Linked DNA regions of Mucilaginibacter paludis DSM 18603. The protein of the gene in region 1 binds, or shares a complex with, the protein of each later gene. Links are inferred from orthologs where the notes say so. Each region holds a gene or a part of one and is shown in the gene's direction. Other genes may lie near its edges. The genes, in order: meaB and MUCPA_RS06130.

Region 1 (7,411 bases):
TATTTATAAGGCCGATGGTTTGCTGGCATCTGGAACCGGGCCGTTACATATTGCTGCGGCATCGGGCATACATGCTTTGGGCTTGTTCCCTGTCAGTAAATCGATAAATGCACTAAGATGGGCGCCCTTAGGGAAAAAAGCAGAACATATTGAGAGTGATTCGGACGATCTGTCGAGCATCTCGGTAAAGATGGTGTATGAGGTAATTGTTAGGTGGCTTAAATAAAGAATGCCTTAATTTTTTAACTAAGGCATTCTTTGTTTACATTTAGTTAATTATCCCATAATGTATGCTGCGATCGTTAGATGAGCCAGTTGATCCTAAAACTAAATATTCAATCCCGGGTCGAGAGGGAGGACTAAATTGATAATAATAATAATAATAATAATCAATAAGCATTACCAAGTTACCATCATTTTGTAGAACATATTTTGAATTAGTAGCAAGGGATTGGTTAGGTTGTGAAACTGTATAAATATTTGATGACCAAACAGAACTATGTAAGTCTGTAGTTTTTGTTAATACTAAATTGGCATCATCTTGAAAATACAGATATTGAGCTCCACTACCGTTTGTATCAGTGCTCCACATTGTATAATTATCTGAGGTTCTATATATAACGAGATTTCCATCGCCCTGTAGGATTAGTTTATAAGCTCCATTTTCTGAGTAAATCGCTTGATTGGCGGTTAAAATTGGTGTATGACTAACATAAATCATTGCAGGATTTACGCCGTAAGCAGAATAAAAGAAGTCGTCAGGATCCCTTCTGGCATTTATAAATTTTACAGTTGGATGTACATTCGATGGTGGATTATAGATAACCGGAGGGGAACTATTGGCTGGAGTATTGTATAACCTGTCCGCCCTGACACTGAAATTTGTATAGCCAAAAGGGTCGTAAATTAAAACAACATTATTGTAGGTCAAATCTGAGTTGTTAATATCAATTGCAAAACTCTTCATCCCAAATGTTGTATTTGAGTCTTTGAAATCAGCGTCACTAATTGAGAAAGGGCCGGCTGCCTTATGTTGTTGACCGGTACTTGTATTATACGATCCAATAATAAAATTTATAGATAGGTTTGCCGGGCCTAAGACACGTTGAAAATAAACGGTAAATTGCAAATGTATCACACCATTGGAAGGAACAATAACAATATCTGAGGATGATAAATTACTTTTGTCTATTTCCATACGATTTATCGATATAATAGCATAGCATGGTATAGTTAAAATTACACCTATTAGAAAAATGAATATTTTAAGTTTCATAATGAAGTATTTGTATTAATTGGCATTGTTAAGGTTGTAGTAATAATAATAATTAGCGAGTTCTGCGTGACTTAAAACATCCGTAGTGCCCGAACGTCCAAAAATGTCACTATTAGAATCATAATAAACTTGGCTAACGCTAACTCCTGCCGTATTTGCAAAATAGGTTCGTAAATTTGTTATTTCAGTGGGCTCAACATAGGGTGGTGGTGATGGTGTTCCGCCACCACCACCACCACCGCCGTCCACCGGATCGACCTGAATTGGTTTGATCTGTTCGACTTTGCAACTGGGTAAACTAAGGCATAAGCTCAAAAAGCAAATTCCAATTGATAATAAGGTTTTCGTTTTCATAGTAATATTAAGAATGTTATTTTTATAAATATAGTTATTATTTTGAATAAATAATAATGTTTTTATAAAAACACACTTATTAGTCATCCTGTGTCTATGCTTAATATTACAAACGGAAAGCGGTATTTTTTATAGGTTATATAAAATCTGCCAATTTTTTACTCTATTGTAGGCAGTGTTAGCGGCAATATCGTTTAAATTGTCGCTGCCGCTATCAATATATTCCGCCCGCTTGCCTATCGGTCCCCATCGCCCGGCATGTATAGGCCTTACACCAGGAAATAAGCCCAACGTATTTATGCCAGCCGCTGCCGCTATATGCAAAGGCCCTGTGCCCGATGCAACCAGCCCGTCCGCCTGTGTAATAAAACTGATCAATTGCTCCAGAGTAAGTTTTCCGGTGATGTCGATAACATTACGGGGTAGGGTATCAATCCAATCTTTAAGCAAAGCCTGTTCTTTATCCGAGCCGGAAATGAAAATGTTAAAATCAGCGGGAGGTAATAGGTTTATTAATTCTGCAAACCGATCAAGGCTCCATTCCCTTCCGCTCCCGTTTGATTTTGGGTGTAAAATGAGGTTGAAGCGATCTTTAGTTAGTAAGGTGGCCAGCCCAGCCGGCAGGGGAGTTGCTGAACTGAAATTGTAAAAGTTTGGTAGTTGACTAATTGTGGGAATATGGTTGATACCTAATGGCCTCAACAATACTATATTCAACTGCGCTTCGTGTAAGTCGGAATTTTTTCGACTTAATTTAACTAATTTGTTGCATGTAAACCAATGGTAAACCCTGTTGGTGGTTGCTATCCTGTTTTTGATACCAGCACGTTTTGCTAACAATGCAATTTGTTTTTGCGGATAAACATGAATAATGATATCGATATGTTTTGATCGTAAAAAGTCTTCCTGTTTTTTTTGGGGCAATACCTTCAGTTCGTCGTAATTAATAAAATGATCAACCGCACCGCACGTGTTAATTACCGGGCCCGTATAGGTTTTGCCCAAAAACGAAATGGTAACAGCGGGATAAATGCTTTTAAGATAGCCACACATAGGCAAAGTGAGTACCACATCGCCAATGGCGTCAACCCGGCTGATCAGGATATGCTGATTTTTGATAACCTTCACTAATGCCTACTTAATTATTTTATAATTTTTATACTCGCCGATGCGCCATCCGGTTATCATTTCTATCTGCTGAAGCAGCCTGCGCCTGACCGACATCTTTATTTTAACCTTGTTGAGGTTTAACTTCCAGTTAGAAGCCGAAATACGTTTTTGCAGTACGGCGGGATGGGTGCCTGCAAAGGGGATCAGTTTATCGGCGTTGCCGTATTCAAAATCGTGTATCTCTTGCTCTTCCTGAACGGGTATTGCCTGGTCGCCGTGATAAAATTGATTAAAATTATGCATCTTATTAACAATACCCTTTGGTGGCTTTACCCATCCATAGTGATATATATAGGCATCAATCAATTTAACATTCAATTTTCGTCCGTCCCATCTAAATCCCTGTGCATCCCGGTACGAGTGTACGGCCTTATTGTTTCTAACAATCCTAATCTCGCGCCTGTACCATCTGCGCGAATAGCTGTAGTAATCATAGGAGCCGTAAAAATGAAGATATTTAAATAGCAAGCCCTCAATTTGTTCGTTATCCAGGTTATCTTCCATTTCTTTTTGAATCAGCGGCAGATATTTTTCATGGACGCATTCGTCACCCTGAATGTAAAAGGCCCAGTCGGCATCGGTTGCTATAGCTTTAAAGGCTTTATCAGTTTCTTCGGCAAATACAGTACCTCCCTCGCGTTTGGTTTCATCCCAGGTTGTATGTATAATTTTAATTTTAGACGATGCAATGCCCTCGATTAATTCCCGCGTACCGTCATTACAATTGCCAAGCGCTACAATAAACTCATCACATAAAGGCAATATGGAAGTAATTGCTTCAACAACGGGATAGTCGTTTTTTACCGCGTTTCTGATAAATGTAAAACCTGCAACTTTCATTTTTAAGCTATACTATATATATAAGGTGTAAACAAACGGATCTCGTTTGTATTTCGCCTGCAACAAATAACAATTAATTTATGCAAATTTTCTAAACTAAGTATAAATAAGCCCCTAAATTAGCTTGCTTTTAATAGCAAATTGATATGTCGGATTTACACCAAATAGATTTTAAGGCGCTCGCAAGGCATTTAACCCTGGTTGAAAATGATTTACCGGGCGGACTTGAGTATTTAAAAAGCTTAAATCTAAATGATAGCATCCCGGTAATTGGGTTAACGGGGCCGCCCGGCGCAGGTAAAAGTACCTTGGTAAATGCGTTGATAAGCCAACTGCTAACCGAAGGCAAAAGAATTGCCGTTTTGGCAGTTGATCCCACATCGCCTTTTAACCACGGATCTTTGTTGGGCGACAGGATACGGATGACCTCTCATTTTAATCATCCCGATGTTTTTATCCGTTCGGTAGCCACACGCGGCTGGGTTGGCGGACTGAGCGTGAAAGCGATGGAAATGACCGACGTGTTTAAGGCCTACGGCTTTGACTATATTATGATAGAAACTGTAGGCGTTGGGCAGTCGGAGATCGATATAGCAGGCCTGGCTGATGTAACGATGGTGGTACTGGTGCCCGAGTCTGGCGATGAGATACAGCATATCAAATCAGGGCTGATGGAAATAGCTGATGTATTTATTGTTAACAAAGCAGATCGTGATCCAGGCGATGGCTTCGCCAACAATTTACAAAAGCTCATTCATTATAACCAGGTTCAGGTACCTGTTTTCAAAACTGTAGCCATCAACAACATTGGCATTGGCGAAATACTAAAACATTTAACTAAGGCTGGGATGCATAACGATGAAAAGAAACTGCACCTGCTTACTGAAAAAGTGTATCATCTTATTCAGTATAACAAAATGAGGGGTATTGAAAAAAATAAGCTTCGCCAGGTTATTGGCGAAGCTTATCTGACAGATGGATTTAATATCTATCGTTTTGCTGACGAACTTACGAATTCATAATTTCTTCAATATGGTCGGCCTCGATAGGGATGGCAGCCATCAGGTCCCGATTGCCAGCGCTGGTGATCAGAATATCGTTTTCAAGCCTTATTCCCAATCCTTCCGCCGGAATATAGATACCGGGCTCGCATGTTAAGATATTTCCTACCTGGAAGGGCTCGTACCGGCTGGCGAAGTCGTGCACATCCAGGCCCAAATGGTGAGATGTGCCATGCATGAAATATTTTTTATAGGCTGGCATCGCTGGGTTTTGTTTTTCAACATCATGTCTGTCTAATAAGCCAAGGCCAATTAATTCGCCCGTCATTACTTTGCCTACTTCCTCATGGTACTCATTCCAAATCGCACCCGCAACTATCATTTTGGTGGCCTCTTTCATTACACGTAATACAGCGTTATAAACATCCCGCTGGCGTTTGGTAAAGCGCCCGTTAACTGGTATCGACCGGCTCAGATCAGCATTGTAGTTGGCATACTCGGCACCAAAATCAAAAAGTATCACATCGCCATCTTTACAAACCTGGTTATTGTCATTATAATGAAGGATGTTAGCATTGGGGCCAGATGCGATTATCGGGTTATATGCATGGCCACTCGCACGCTGTCTGATAAATTCATGGATAATTTCAGCCTCTATTTCATATTCAGCAACCCCGGGCTTTACATATTTTAAAACGCGTACAAATGCATCATTGGTAATGTTGCAGGCTTGTTGGGTAAGTTCAACTTCAATGTCCGATTTTACAACCCTTAAAGCACGCATAATTGGTGCCGACCGCAAGTAGTTGTGCAGTGGGTAACGCTCGCGGAGCTCTTTTACAAATTGCAAGTCTTTATACTGCACGCCGTGTACGTACCGGTCGTTTTCGTTTGTATTAAGATAGATGTTTTCTGCATAATTTATTACAGAGTGCAATATGGAATTAAAATCATCTATCCAGTAAATGTTGTCGATTGCGGATGTTTTTCTGGCTTCTTCTTTAGTGTACTTGTGTCCTTCCCAAACTGCAATTTGCTCATTAGTTTGTCTTAAAAAAAGTACTTCTTTGTATAGCGGATTAGGACAATCAGGATATAATAACAGTATACACTGCTCCTGATCGACGCCTGTCAGGTAAAAAAAGTCAGCATTTTGTTTAAATGTGAAAGCTTGATCGCCACTTCTCGGAAATTCATCACTTGAGTTAAATATGGCTAAGGAGTCTTTTTTAAGTCGTGAGACGAAATTTTTTCTATTATTTGTAAATAAATTAAAACCAATAGGTAAATATTTCATTTTAATGAATGATGTGAATGTTTTTCAAACTTTTTTGAAAAATATTTGTCTAACAATTATTAAAAATTGGAACGGAGTTTGGTATTCGTTTCAAACATAATAACTAAATTTGAAAAAAAAATCACAATTAAAATTGTTTAATCTTAAAATTATGAATTATTCTACATTAAAGAAAACAGTCGCTTTGTCATTTGCTTCTTTAGTTGCTGTTGGTGCTGTTAACGCACAAACAACTCCGGATTCAACTGCAAAGACTACGGCTACTACTGCCAAGGTATTTGGCGGCAGAGCACAGTACAGAACATGGAACATTGGTGTTAATGCAGGTGTTCTTTCGCCATTCCTTGCTATCGGCGGAACTAATAACTACACTGACCCTACTTTAGAACTGGGTTATGGTATTTCGGTTAGAAAACAATTGGGTCACGCATTTGGCTTACAAGCGGACATTATGCGCGGTAAGGTTGCTGGTAACAACAATACCGTAGCTTCTGGCGCTCAACAAGGTATCAAGTCTTTCGAAACAACTATCCAATATGCTGCTACTTTAAGCGGTGTTGCTAACGTTGCGACTGTAGATTTTTTACGTCGTAAAAATGCTGTTAACTTCTTCGTTTCTGCTGGTGGTGGTTACCTTGCTTATAACCCGGTAGTTACTCTTTCAAATAACTCTACCAGAGACTTAAAAACAACACGCCCAAGTGGTGATGACTATGGAAAAGAATTGATCATCCCGGTTGGTGTTGGTGTTAAATTCAGGTTGAGCGATCGTGTTGCTTTAAACTTCGGTTATACTGCAACTTTTGTTGACAATGACAGCTTTGATGGACAAAAATTGACCAATGAAGTTACTCACAAAGACAAATATTCTTACGGATACGGTGGTCTTGAATTCTCTTTAGGTTCAAGCTCAAAACCGAACTTAGACTGGGTTAACCCTGTTGCTATGATGTATGACGAATTAAACGATCCTACATTACGTCAAGAAGTTGAAGCTTTAAAAGGTCGTATGAACAATGTTGAAAGCGCTGTTAACGATTTGAAAAAAGATTCTGATGGTGACGGTGTTGCTGATCAATTTGACAAATGCCCTAACACTCCTGCAGGTACTGTAGTTGATGGTTCAGGTTGCCCAATCAAATTCCCAACTCCTGATACTACTGCAAAAGTTGCTCCTGTTGTAGCAACTCCTTATTCTAACATCCAGTTTGAATTTGATAGTTCAGTATTAAGAACTTCTTCTTACCCAATTTTAGATGCTACTTCAGCAGACTTAAGAACAGGTAAAAAATCAATTACTGTTAACGGTTATGCTTCATCTGAAGGTACTGCAGCTCACAACCTGCAATTATCTAAAGACCGCGCTAACTCAGTAAAAACTTACTTAGTTAACTCTGGTGTTGATGCTAAACGTATCAAGGTTAAAGGCTTAGGTGAAACTCACCCAATTGCTGATAACTCAACTGAAGACGG
Region 2 (7,332 bases), 3.4 Mb from region 1 along the record:
ACGCCATTGATGCCACAAAACTAAAGGACGAATTAGGCTGGACACCGAGCATCACGTTTGAACAAGGTCTTGAAAAAACAGTTGACTGGTACTTAGCCAACCAGGCGTGGCTGGATGATGTAACATCGGGCCACTACAAGCAGTACTACCAGGAACAATATTCTGCAAGATAAGTATTTGATGATTTTTATACCCTACGGGGATAAGGATGGATGGGTAGAATAAATTCTGCTCATCCATTTTTTATGGGTTGTTATGCCGTTTTAATGCTGAGATTAATTAAGGCAGATATATCAAACTTGGTTGACAATCAAAAATTACTCATACCTCAGCGCCTCCACCGGATCAAGTTTAGAAGCCTTGCTGGCCGGGTAAAACCCTGACATTAGCCCTATACCAGAGCATAATACAATAGCCAAGGCCAGCCACAACCATGGCACCACAAAGGTACCGCTGATTTGTATCGCTATCATGTTGCCAATGGCCATTCCTAAAATAATGCCGCCTATACCGCCTATCAGGCAAATCACAATCGATTCAATTAAAAATTGTTTCCGGATAACCGAAGGGGTAGCGCCAATTGCTTTACGGATGCCTATTTCACGTGTACGTTCCGTTACCGATACCAGCATAATATTCATCAAACCAATAGAGGCGCCAATCAATGTGATCAGGCCAACGGCCAACCCGGCAGCGGTTATACCCGCCAGTTGTCCCGATAACTGTTGCTGTATAGAGTCGCTCCGCGTAATCTCAAAATTATCTTCGCGGCTGATGGGCAGCCTGCGTATATTTCTAAAAAGGGAAGTAGCCTCGCCGGTTGTAGCTTCCAATGCCGATGCATTGCTCACCATCACACCGATGGTAAACGACGGGTTTGGGTTAGTGGTAATTTGCTTAGCCTTAAATACGGGGATGATGCAAACTTTATCGCCGCCAAAGCCCGCGCTTGACCCTTTTGAGGCTGTTAAACCGATAATCTTAAATTTGTTTGCACCAATGGTAAGGGTTTTATTAATTGGATCCTCGTTTTTAAAAAGTTTGGTTTTAATCTCGTCGCCAATAATAACCACGTTGGCGCCATGTTCCAGTTCTGCGGGAGAGAAATTTCTGCCTGCGGCCAGCTTATAGCCGCCTGTTGTTAAATAATTATCATCCGCTCCTAAAACTGAAATATTAGGATTGGTTTTAAGATCAATATATTTGGCTGTAGCTGCGTAAGATGCATAGGTGTTTATGGAAATGATTGACGGTACGCTGAAGGTCTTTTTAAAGTGTACGGCATCTTCATACCTGATGGCCGGATAGGTTTTTCCACGGCCCCCGCCAAACCTGATTCCGCCTCCCCGGTTACGTATGGTAAACGAGTTAGCCCCCATACTCGAAAACGCGTCGTTTGTATATTGCTTAATGCCCTCTATGGCAGTTAAAATACCAACCAATGCCATGATGCCTATCGCGATGATCAAAGACGTTAACGATGTCCGCAGCCTGTTACCGCCTATTGACTGCAAGGCAACCGCGATATTTTCTTTATAATTCATCTGTACAGACATGGGCGTAATTTTAGCTGATCCGAGGATAAGACACCGGGCCTGTATAATTTGTTACACGTAATTGTTTAATTATTAATTTTCAGATGTAGAAATGTAGGATTGTGCACATCTCTTCTGAAAGGATAATGTAGATAGGTGGAGGGGCGAATATGCAGACGCTCGGGTTTACAGATCTCTACGTCTGCATATAGTATACCAGCATTTGGAATACAAATGCCGGTGTGGCTCAACTTGAAATCAATTACATCAACGGCACTTTAACAATTGACTTGTAATATCAACCAGCAAAGGCTAAACTTTTTACATAAAGTCTACCTTGTCGGGGATTCAGAGGGGGTGCTTTTGTTTATACCGAGAATGATGTTCCGCAACCGCAGGTACTTGCGGCATTAGGATTATTGAAGGTAAATCCGCGTGCATTTAAACCATCCTGAAAGTCTATTTGCATACCAACCAGGTATAAACCATGAGCCTTATGCATGTAAACTTTAATATCATCAATCATATAAATCTGATCGCCGTCTTTTTGCTGATCAAATCCAAGTATATAGCTCATGCCAGAGCAGCCTCCGCCTTCAACGCCTATGCGCAAGCCAAAATCATCGCCCAGTTCTTGCTGGTCTTTTAACTTTAACAATTCTTTTACGGCACCCGGTGTAAAAGAAACAGGTGCAAGGGTGGTTTCAACAGCAGTACTCATGATATTTTTAATTTGATATGCAAATATAAGCCAAAATGTGGAGTTTTGTTTCCGGGTGAATGTTTATGACACCTGACTAACATTTTGAAAATTATGAATATATATCCTTATTTGTTGGACATTTTAAAATATTTTATAGCAGGCATCGGTGTTGTATCGGCCACCTACTATATCATCAAGCCTCATATTGAGCGGTCGGAAAAGGTTCAACTTCTGGAATTTAAACGGACATTAAACGCCCAAACCCTACCATTGCGTTTACAGGCTTATGAGCGCCTGGTTTTATTTATCGAGCGGGTGAACCCATCGAGCATGCTGATCCGCTTAAATGGCTCAGATTATTCGGCAGGCGAGCTACATAGTATTGTAGTAAACGAGATCCGTAACGAGTACCAGCATAATGTAACCCAACAAATTTACGTAAGCCCACGCGCATGGGGAGTAATGCGCCGGGTGAAGGATGATACCATGAGTATTGTTACCAACGCCATTAAGGGCTTGCCCGAAGAGGCATCCGGTATGGACCTGAGCCGCACCGTGCTGATGCATTTAAGTAAACTGGAAGACAATCCTTATGATATTGCGCTGGCCATGATCCGCAGGGATTTGGAAGATCTTTTTTAAATCAAAATCATGGCAGAAAAAAAGATTACTACCTCATCAGGTATCGAAATTAAGGAGGTTTATACCCAGGCGCCATCTCCGCAAAACGAGTTACCGGGCGAGTTTCCATTTACCCGGGGCATCCAAAAAGATATGTACCGCGGCAAGCCATGGACGATGCGCCAATACGCCGGTTTTTCAACTGCCGAAGAATCTAATAAGCGTTATCATTATTTGTTGAACCAGGGCACCATGGGCCTTTCGGTAGCCTTTGATCTGCCTACTCAGATAGGTTATGATTCGGATCATGACCTGGCCGAAGGCGAAGTGGGTAAAGTGGGCGTAGCCATCGACTCGTTGAAGGATATGGAGATTTTGTTTGAGGGGATTGACCTGCAAAAGATTACCACTTCCATGACTATCAATGCTACCGCTGCCACTCTTTTGGCAATGTACATAGCGCTGGCAAAAAAACAAGGTGCAGATCTGAAACAGATATCCGGAACCATTCAGAATGATATTTTAAAAGAGTACGCGGCCAGGGGTACCTATATCTATCCCCCGCGGCAATCCATGCGGCTCATTACCGATGTTTTTGAGTATTGCAGCAAGGAAGTGCCGAAATGGAATACGATATCCATATCCGGATATCACATCCGCGAAGCGGGATCAACAGCTGTTCAGGAGCTGGCATTTACATTGGCCAACGGAAAAGCTTATTTAATGGCTGCCCTGCAAAAAGGATTGGATATTAATGTGTTCTCAAAGCGACTATCTTTTTTTTTTAACTGCCACAATAATTTTTTTGAAGAGATAGCCAAATTCCGCGCGGCCCGCCGCATGTGGGCCCACATTACCCAGGAGCTCGGCGCAACAGATGCCGGTGCTCAAAAGCTCCGTTTTCATACACAAACCGGTGGTTCAACTTTAACCGCACAGCAACCATTGAACAACATTGTGCGTATAACTAACCAAGCTATGGCGGCCGTTCTGGGTGGAACACAATCGCTACATACAAACGGGTACGATGAGGCTTTATCGTTACCGACTGAGGCCGCCGCGAAGGTGGCTTTGCGTACCCAGCAGATTATCGCTTTTGAAAGCGGCGTAACCGATACCGTTGACCCTTTGGCAGGATCATACTTTGTGGAGAGTTTGACAGACGAGATGCAGGCCGCGGCTCAATTATACATCGATAAGATTGATGCGATGGGTGGATCGGTTAAGGCCATTGAGCAAGACTACATTCAACAGGAGATTGCCAAGGCTGCTTACCAGTACCAGAGCAATATTGAAAATGGCGAGCAGGTAGTAGTAGGAGTTAATCGTTTTACCCAACAGGAAGAAAAAGAAATTGAACTTTTTCGGGTAGATGATTCCATCAGGTTAAAACAAATGGAGCGTTTAAAGGTTTTGAAAGCCGGGCGTAACCAGGCAGCCGTTGATGAAGCCTTGAGCAATTTAAGGCTGGCCGCAATGGGCGACGATAACCTGATGCCGCGCATTTTAGATGCCGTGGAAAATTATGCCACTCTGGGCGAAATTGCCGACACTTTGAGGAACGTGTTTGGCGAATATTAAAATTGTGCCTCACGGGAATTTAACTGTCTGTAAACAATGTTATTAAAATTCGGGTGCTTTTTTAGGCGATTATTAAAACGACATTGAGAATTATTTTGTTTAGATTTATCGTAGTTCAACCTATTCGCTAATTCTCGCACTTAATAGCTTAATGATAAAAAACAGCATTCGTTTTTGGGTAATATAGGCTCTGAAATGCAAATAAGGCGTCTTTTAAGCCTAAGAAAGTATTTTAGAGTGCTTTATAAATTAATCGTCCGAATAATGAAAATTTAATTTTTTTATAAGCTTATTTTTTCAATATTCGATGTTCCGAAGCCGGCCCTGCGAAACTTTCACAGGAGGTTTGTAATCAATAAATTAGTAAAATATCAATGGAAAAAACTTGTACTAACGTTTGGAATAGCTGCTTGCAGATCATCAAGGACAATATACCGGCCCAAAGTTTTAAAACCTGGTTCGAGCCTATAAAAGCCTTAAGAATTGAAGGTAGTGTTCTGACTATACAGGTTCCAAGTTTGTTTTTCTTTGAGTGGCTTGAAGAACATTACGTTGGCTTATTGCGTAAAACAATAAAAAAACAATTAGGCGAGGACGGACGTTTGGAGTATAACATTGTTGTTGAGCAATCATCATCAAGCAAACCTTATACAACCAATATGCCATCAAACGGAAACGGTGCCGAAGGTAAAAATCAATCCATGCCAATACCAATATCAATTAATAAGGATATTAAGAATCCTTTTGTGATTCCGGGTCTTAAAAAGCTGCAGGTTGATCCACAATTAAATCAAAACTACACTTTTGAAAGTTTTATTGAAGGGGATTGTAACCGTTTGGCCCGCTCTGCTGGTTATGCGGTGGCTGCTAAACCGGGTGGTACATCGTTTAACCCTTTAATGATATATGGTGGTGTTGGTTTAGGTAAAACACACCTGGCGCAGGCTATAGGTAACGAGATTAAGCGTACCCTGCCCGATAAATTGGTGCTCTATGTATCGTGCGAAAAGTTTACCCAGCAGTTTGTTGACGCCCTTAAGCATAATAACATTAACGATTTTGTTAATTTTTACCAGGCTATAGATGTACTGATTATGGATGATGTACACAACTTTGCCGGTAAAGAAAAAACACAGGATTTCTTTTTCCATATTTTTAACCACCTGCATCAGTCGGGCAAACAACTGATCATCACTTCTGATAAAGCGCCAAAAGATCTGGCCGGTTTGGAAGAAAGGTTGTTATCGCGTTTTAAATGGGGCCTTTCTGCCGATCTGCAGATCCCAGATCTGGAAACGCGTATGGCTATCCTGAAAACTAAAATATACCAAGATGGTATCGACTTGCCTTACGAGGTAATAGAATATGTAGCCCACAATATCGATAACAATGTGCGCGAACTTGAAGGTGCCATGGTATCGTTACTGGCTCAATCAACATTAAACCGCAAGGAAATCGATTTAAACCTGGCAAAATCGATGCTGAAAAACTTCATCAAAAACTCCACCAAAGAGATTTCGATGGAATACATCCAAAGCCTGGTTTGCGAATATTTTGAGGTTCCCATCGAGATGGTGAAGTCACAAACCCGCAAACGCGAAATTGTACAGGCCCGCCAAATCTCCATGTACCTGGCCAAGGCCCATACTAAAAGCTCACTAAAATCAATCGGCAACTTCTTTGGCGGCCGCGATCACTCTACGGTAATCTATGCCTGCCAAACCGTAGAAGATTTAATTGATACCGATAAAAAATTTAAAGGCTACGTTGCCGATATACAGAAGAAGTTGAAGATGTCGTAAACGGATTTGTTTGCATTATAATATATCGGAAGCGCTTTAATAGGCGCTTTTTTCGTTATATTAGTGGATAACCTTTCAGCCTATGTCGCTAAAATTAAAATATTGGCAATTGCCTGTGCTTTTTATACCGTTTATAGCAGGCAGCATAATTGAAGATTGGCCGCAGTCTGATAATGAGGCTTATCTAAGAACTTCAGCTACAGCCAATTTCTTGTTTGTACTCAATACGTGCGTCCTGATTTACTATCAAACCTATTTTGCTTTGGGGTTTAACCGGGTTTCAACTAAAAAATCAAACATATTTAAATGGAATGCCCTGGTACCTGTTTTTTTCTTTACTGCTTATTTGTTGATGGTTGTTTATTCAACATTTATAAAAGCTGTAGTTCATCAAAACAAGCATTTTCGCGGGCCTATACAAAAAGCAGACTTCAATCCAACCACCTGGGTAATATTTGTATTTATAATTCATGCGCTCATTACCTTTTTTTTAATCAATAATCAATTTGTAGCAAGGCAAATTAAAAAGGTACCTAATGCGGATGAGCAATTAATTTTAAAAGAGAATTTTTTGGAGCCAATGAAGAAGTTGTTGTCCGTAACAATAGGGTTGCTTCTTGCAGCCATATTAATAAGCTTTATTACGGATATTGTCAAGCTAACATGAAGGAATCACCTTGTTAAAAGCTAAATTGCGCATTTAATGCGCTGACAACCAGTCTCCCTTTTTCTGATGCAATTTGTTCGTATCTGCCATCCTCACCTAATAAGTACTGCCAAACTTCTTTAGTTTCAGGGTCGATAATAATATATTCAGGGATGAGATTTCGCTGGTAAAGGTCAAACTTCTTTTTCGTATCGTAGCTTTTGTTAGATGATAATAACTCGATCACTAAATCAGGAACACCATGAATGCCATTTTTTTGAATAATCGAATTGTGTTGATCTTTAACAAAAATTAAATCAGGCTGTACAACGTCAGCCTCGCCACTTAGATAAACATCAAAGGGTGCAATAAAAACCTTGCCCCATTGGTTTTTAGTGGTGGCTTCTTTCAGCATTACAAAAATGTCACCCAATAAATCCTGGT

Evidence for each region.
Region 2: the proteins of meaB (region 1) and MUCPA_RS06130 are in contact, whole or in part, in a crystal structure (PDB 8DPB), measured with the Methylorubrum extorquens proteins. The link is inferred for Mucilaginibacter paludis DSM 18603 from one-to-one orthologs. Residues at the interface, in SOR26638.1 of Methylorubrum extorquens: Arg20, Ala21, Ala24, Arg25, Thr28, Ser32, Arg33, Arg34, His37, Thr98, Gly99, Gly100, Ser101, Ile102, Leu103, Lys106, Thr107, Ala110, Ala113, Ile114, Asp115, Arg116, Ala118, Phe119, Ile120, Arg121, Pro122, Pro124; in SOR27001.1 of Methylorubrum extorquens: Glu577, Glu578, Asn579, Asp580, Gly581, Arg582, Arg583, Arg585, His596, Ala604, Ser605, Ala608, Asp609, Gly611, Phe612, Asp613, Val614, Asp615, Ile616, Gly617, Pro618, Leu619, Glu625, Arg628, Gln629, Val631, Glu632, Asn633, Asp634, Glu661.

What each region holds. Positions count from the first base shown.
Region 1 is NZ_CM001403.1:4,863,960-4,871,370, forward strand. Bases 2,809-5,724 are described here. They hold meaB (methylmalonyl Co-A mutase-associated GTPase MeaB), read left to right. Parts: upstream 2,809-3,786; coding sequence 3,787-4,662; downstream 4,663-5,724. Other genes in these bases: MUCPA_RS20555 (glycosyl transferase), read right to left, coding at 2,809-3,640; MUCPA_RS20565 (aminopeptidase P N-terminal domain-containing protein), read right to left, coding at 4,649-5,724. Also shown: MUCPA_RS20535 (glycosyltransferase family 9 protein), read left to right, coding at 1-226; MUCPA_RS20540 (hypothetical protein), read right to left, coding at 269-1,198; MUCPA_RS20545 (hypothetical protein), read right to left, coding at 1,292-1,630; MUCPA_RS20550 (glycosyltransferase family 9 protein), read right to left, coding at 1,760-2,758; more of MUCPA_RS20555, read right to left, coding at 2,765-2,808; more of MUCPA_RS20565, read right to left, coding at 5,725-5,938; MUCPA_RS20570 (OmpA family protein), read left to right, coding at 6,090-7,411. UniProt on the Escherichia coli protein: Binds and hydrolyzes GTP. Likely functions as a G-protein chaperone that assists AdoCbl cofactor delivery to the methylmalonyl-CoA mutase (MCM) ScpA and reactivation of the enzyme during catalysis.
Region 2 is NZ_CM001403.1:1,459,562-1,466,893, reverse strand. Bases 2,328-5,164 are described here. They hold MUCPA_RS06130 (acyl-CoA mutase large subunit family protein), read left to right. Parts: upstream 2,328-2,889; coding sequence 2,890-4,440; downstream 4,441-5,164. Other genes in these bases: dnaA (chromosomal replication initiator protein DnaA), read left to right, coding at 4,815-5,164; MUCPA_RS06135 (DUF7935 family protein), read left to right, coding at 2,350-2,880. Outside these bases: rfbB (dTDP-glucose 4,6-dehydratase), read left to right, coding at 1-173; MUCPA_RS06145 (ABC transporter permease), read right to left, coding at 318-1,556; MUCPA_RS06140 (HesB/IscA family protein), read right to left, coding at 1,903-2,256; more of dnaA, read left to right, coding at 5,165-6,242; MUCPA_RS06120 (hypothetical protein), read left to right, coding at 6,325-6,909; MUCPA_RS06115 (Uma2 family endonuclease), read right to left, coding at 6,923-7,332. UniProt on the Escherichia coli protein: Catalyzes the interconversion of succinyl-CoA and methylmalonyl-CoA. Could be part of a pathway that converts succinate to propionate.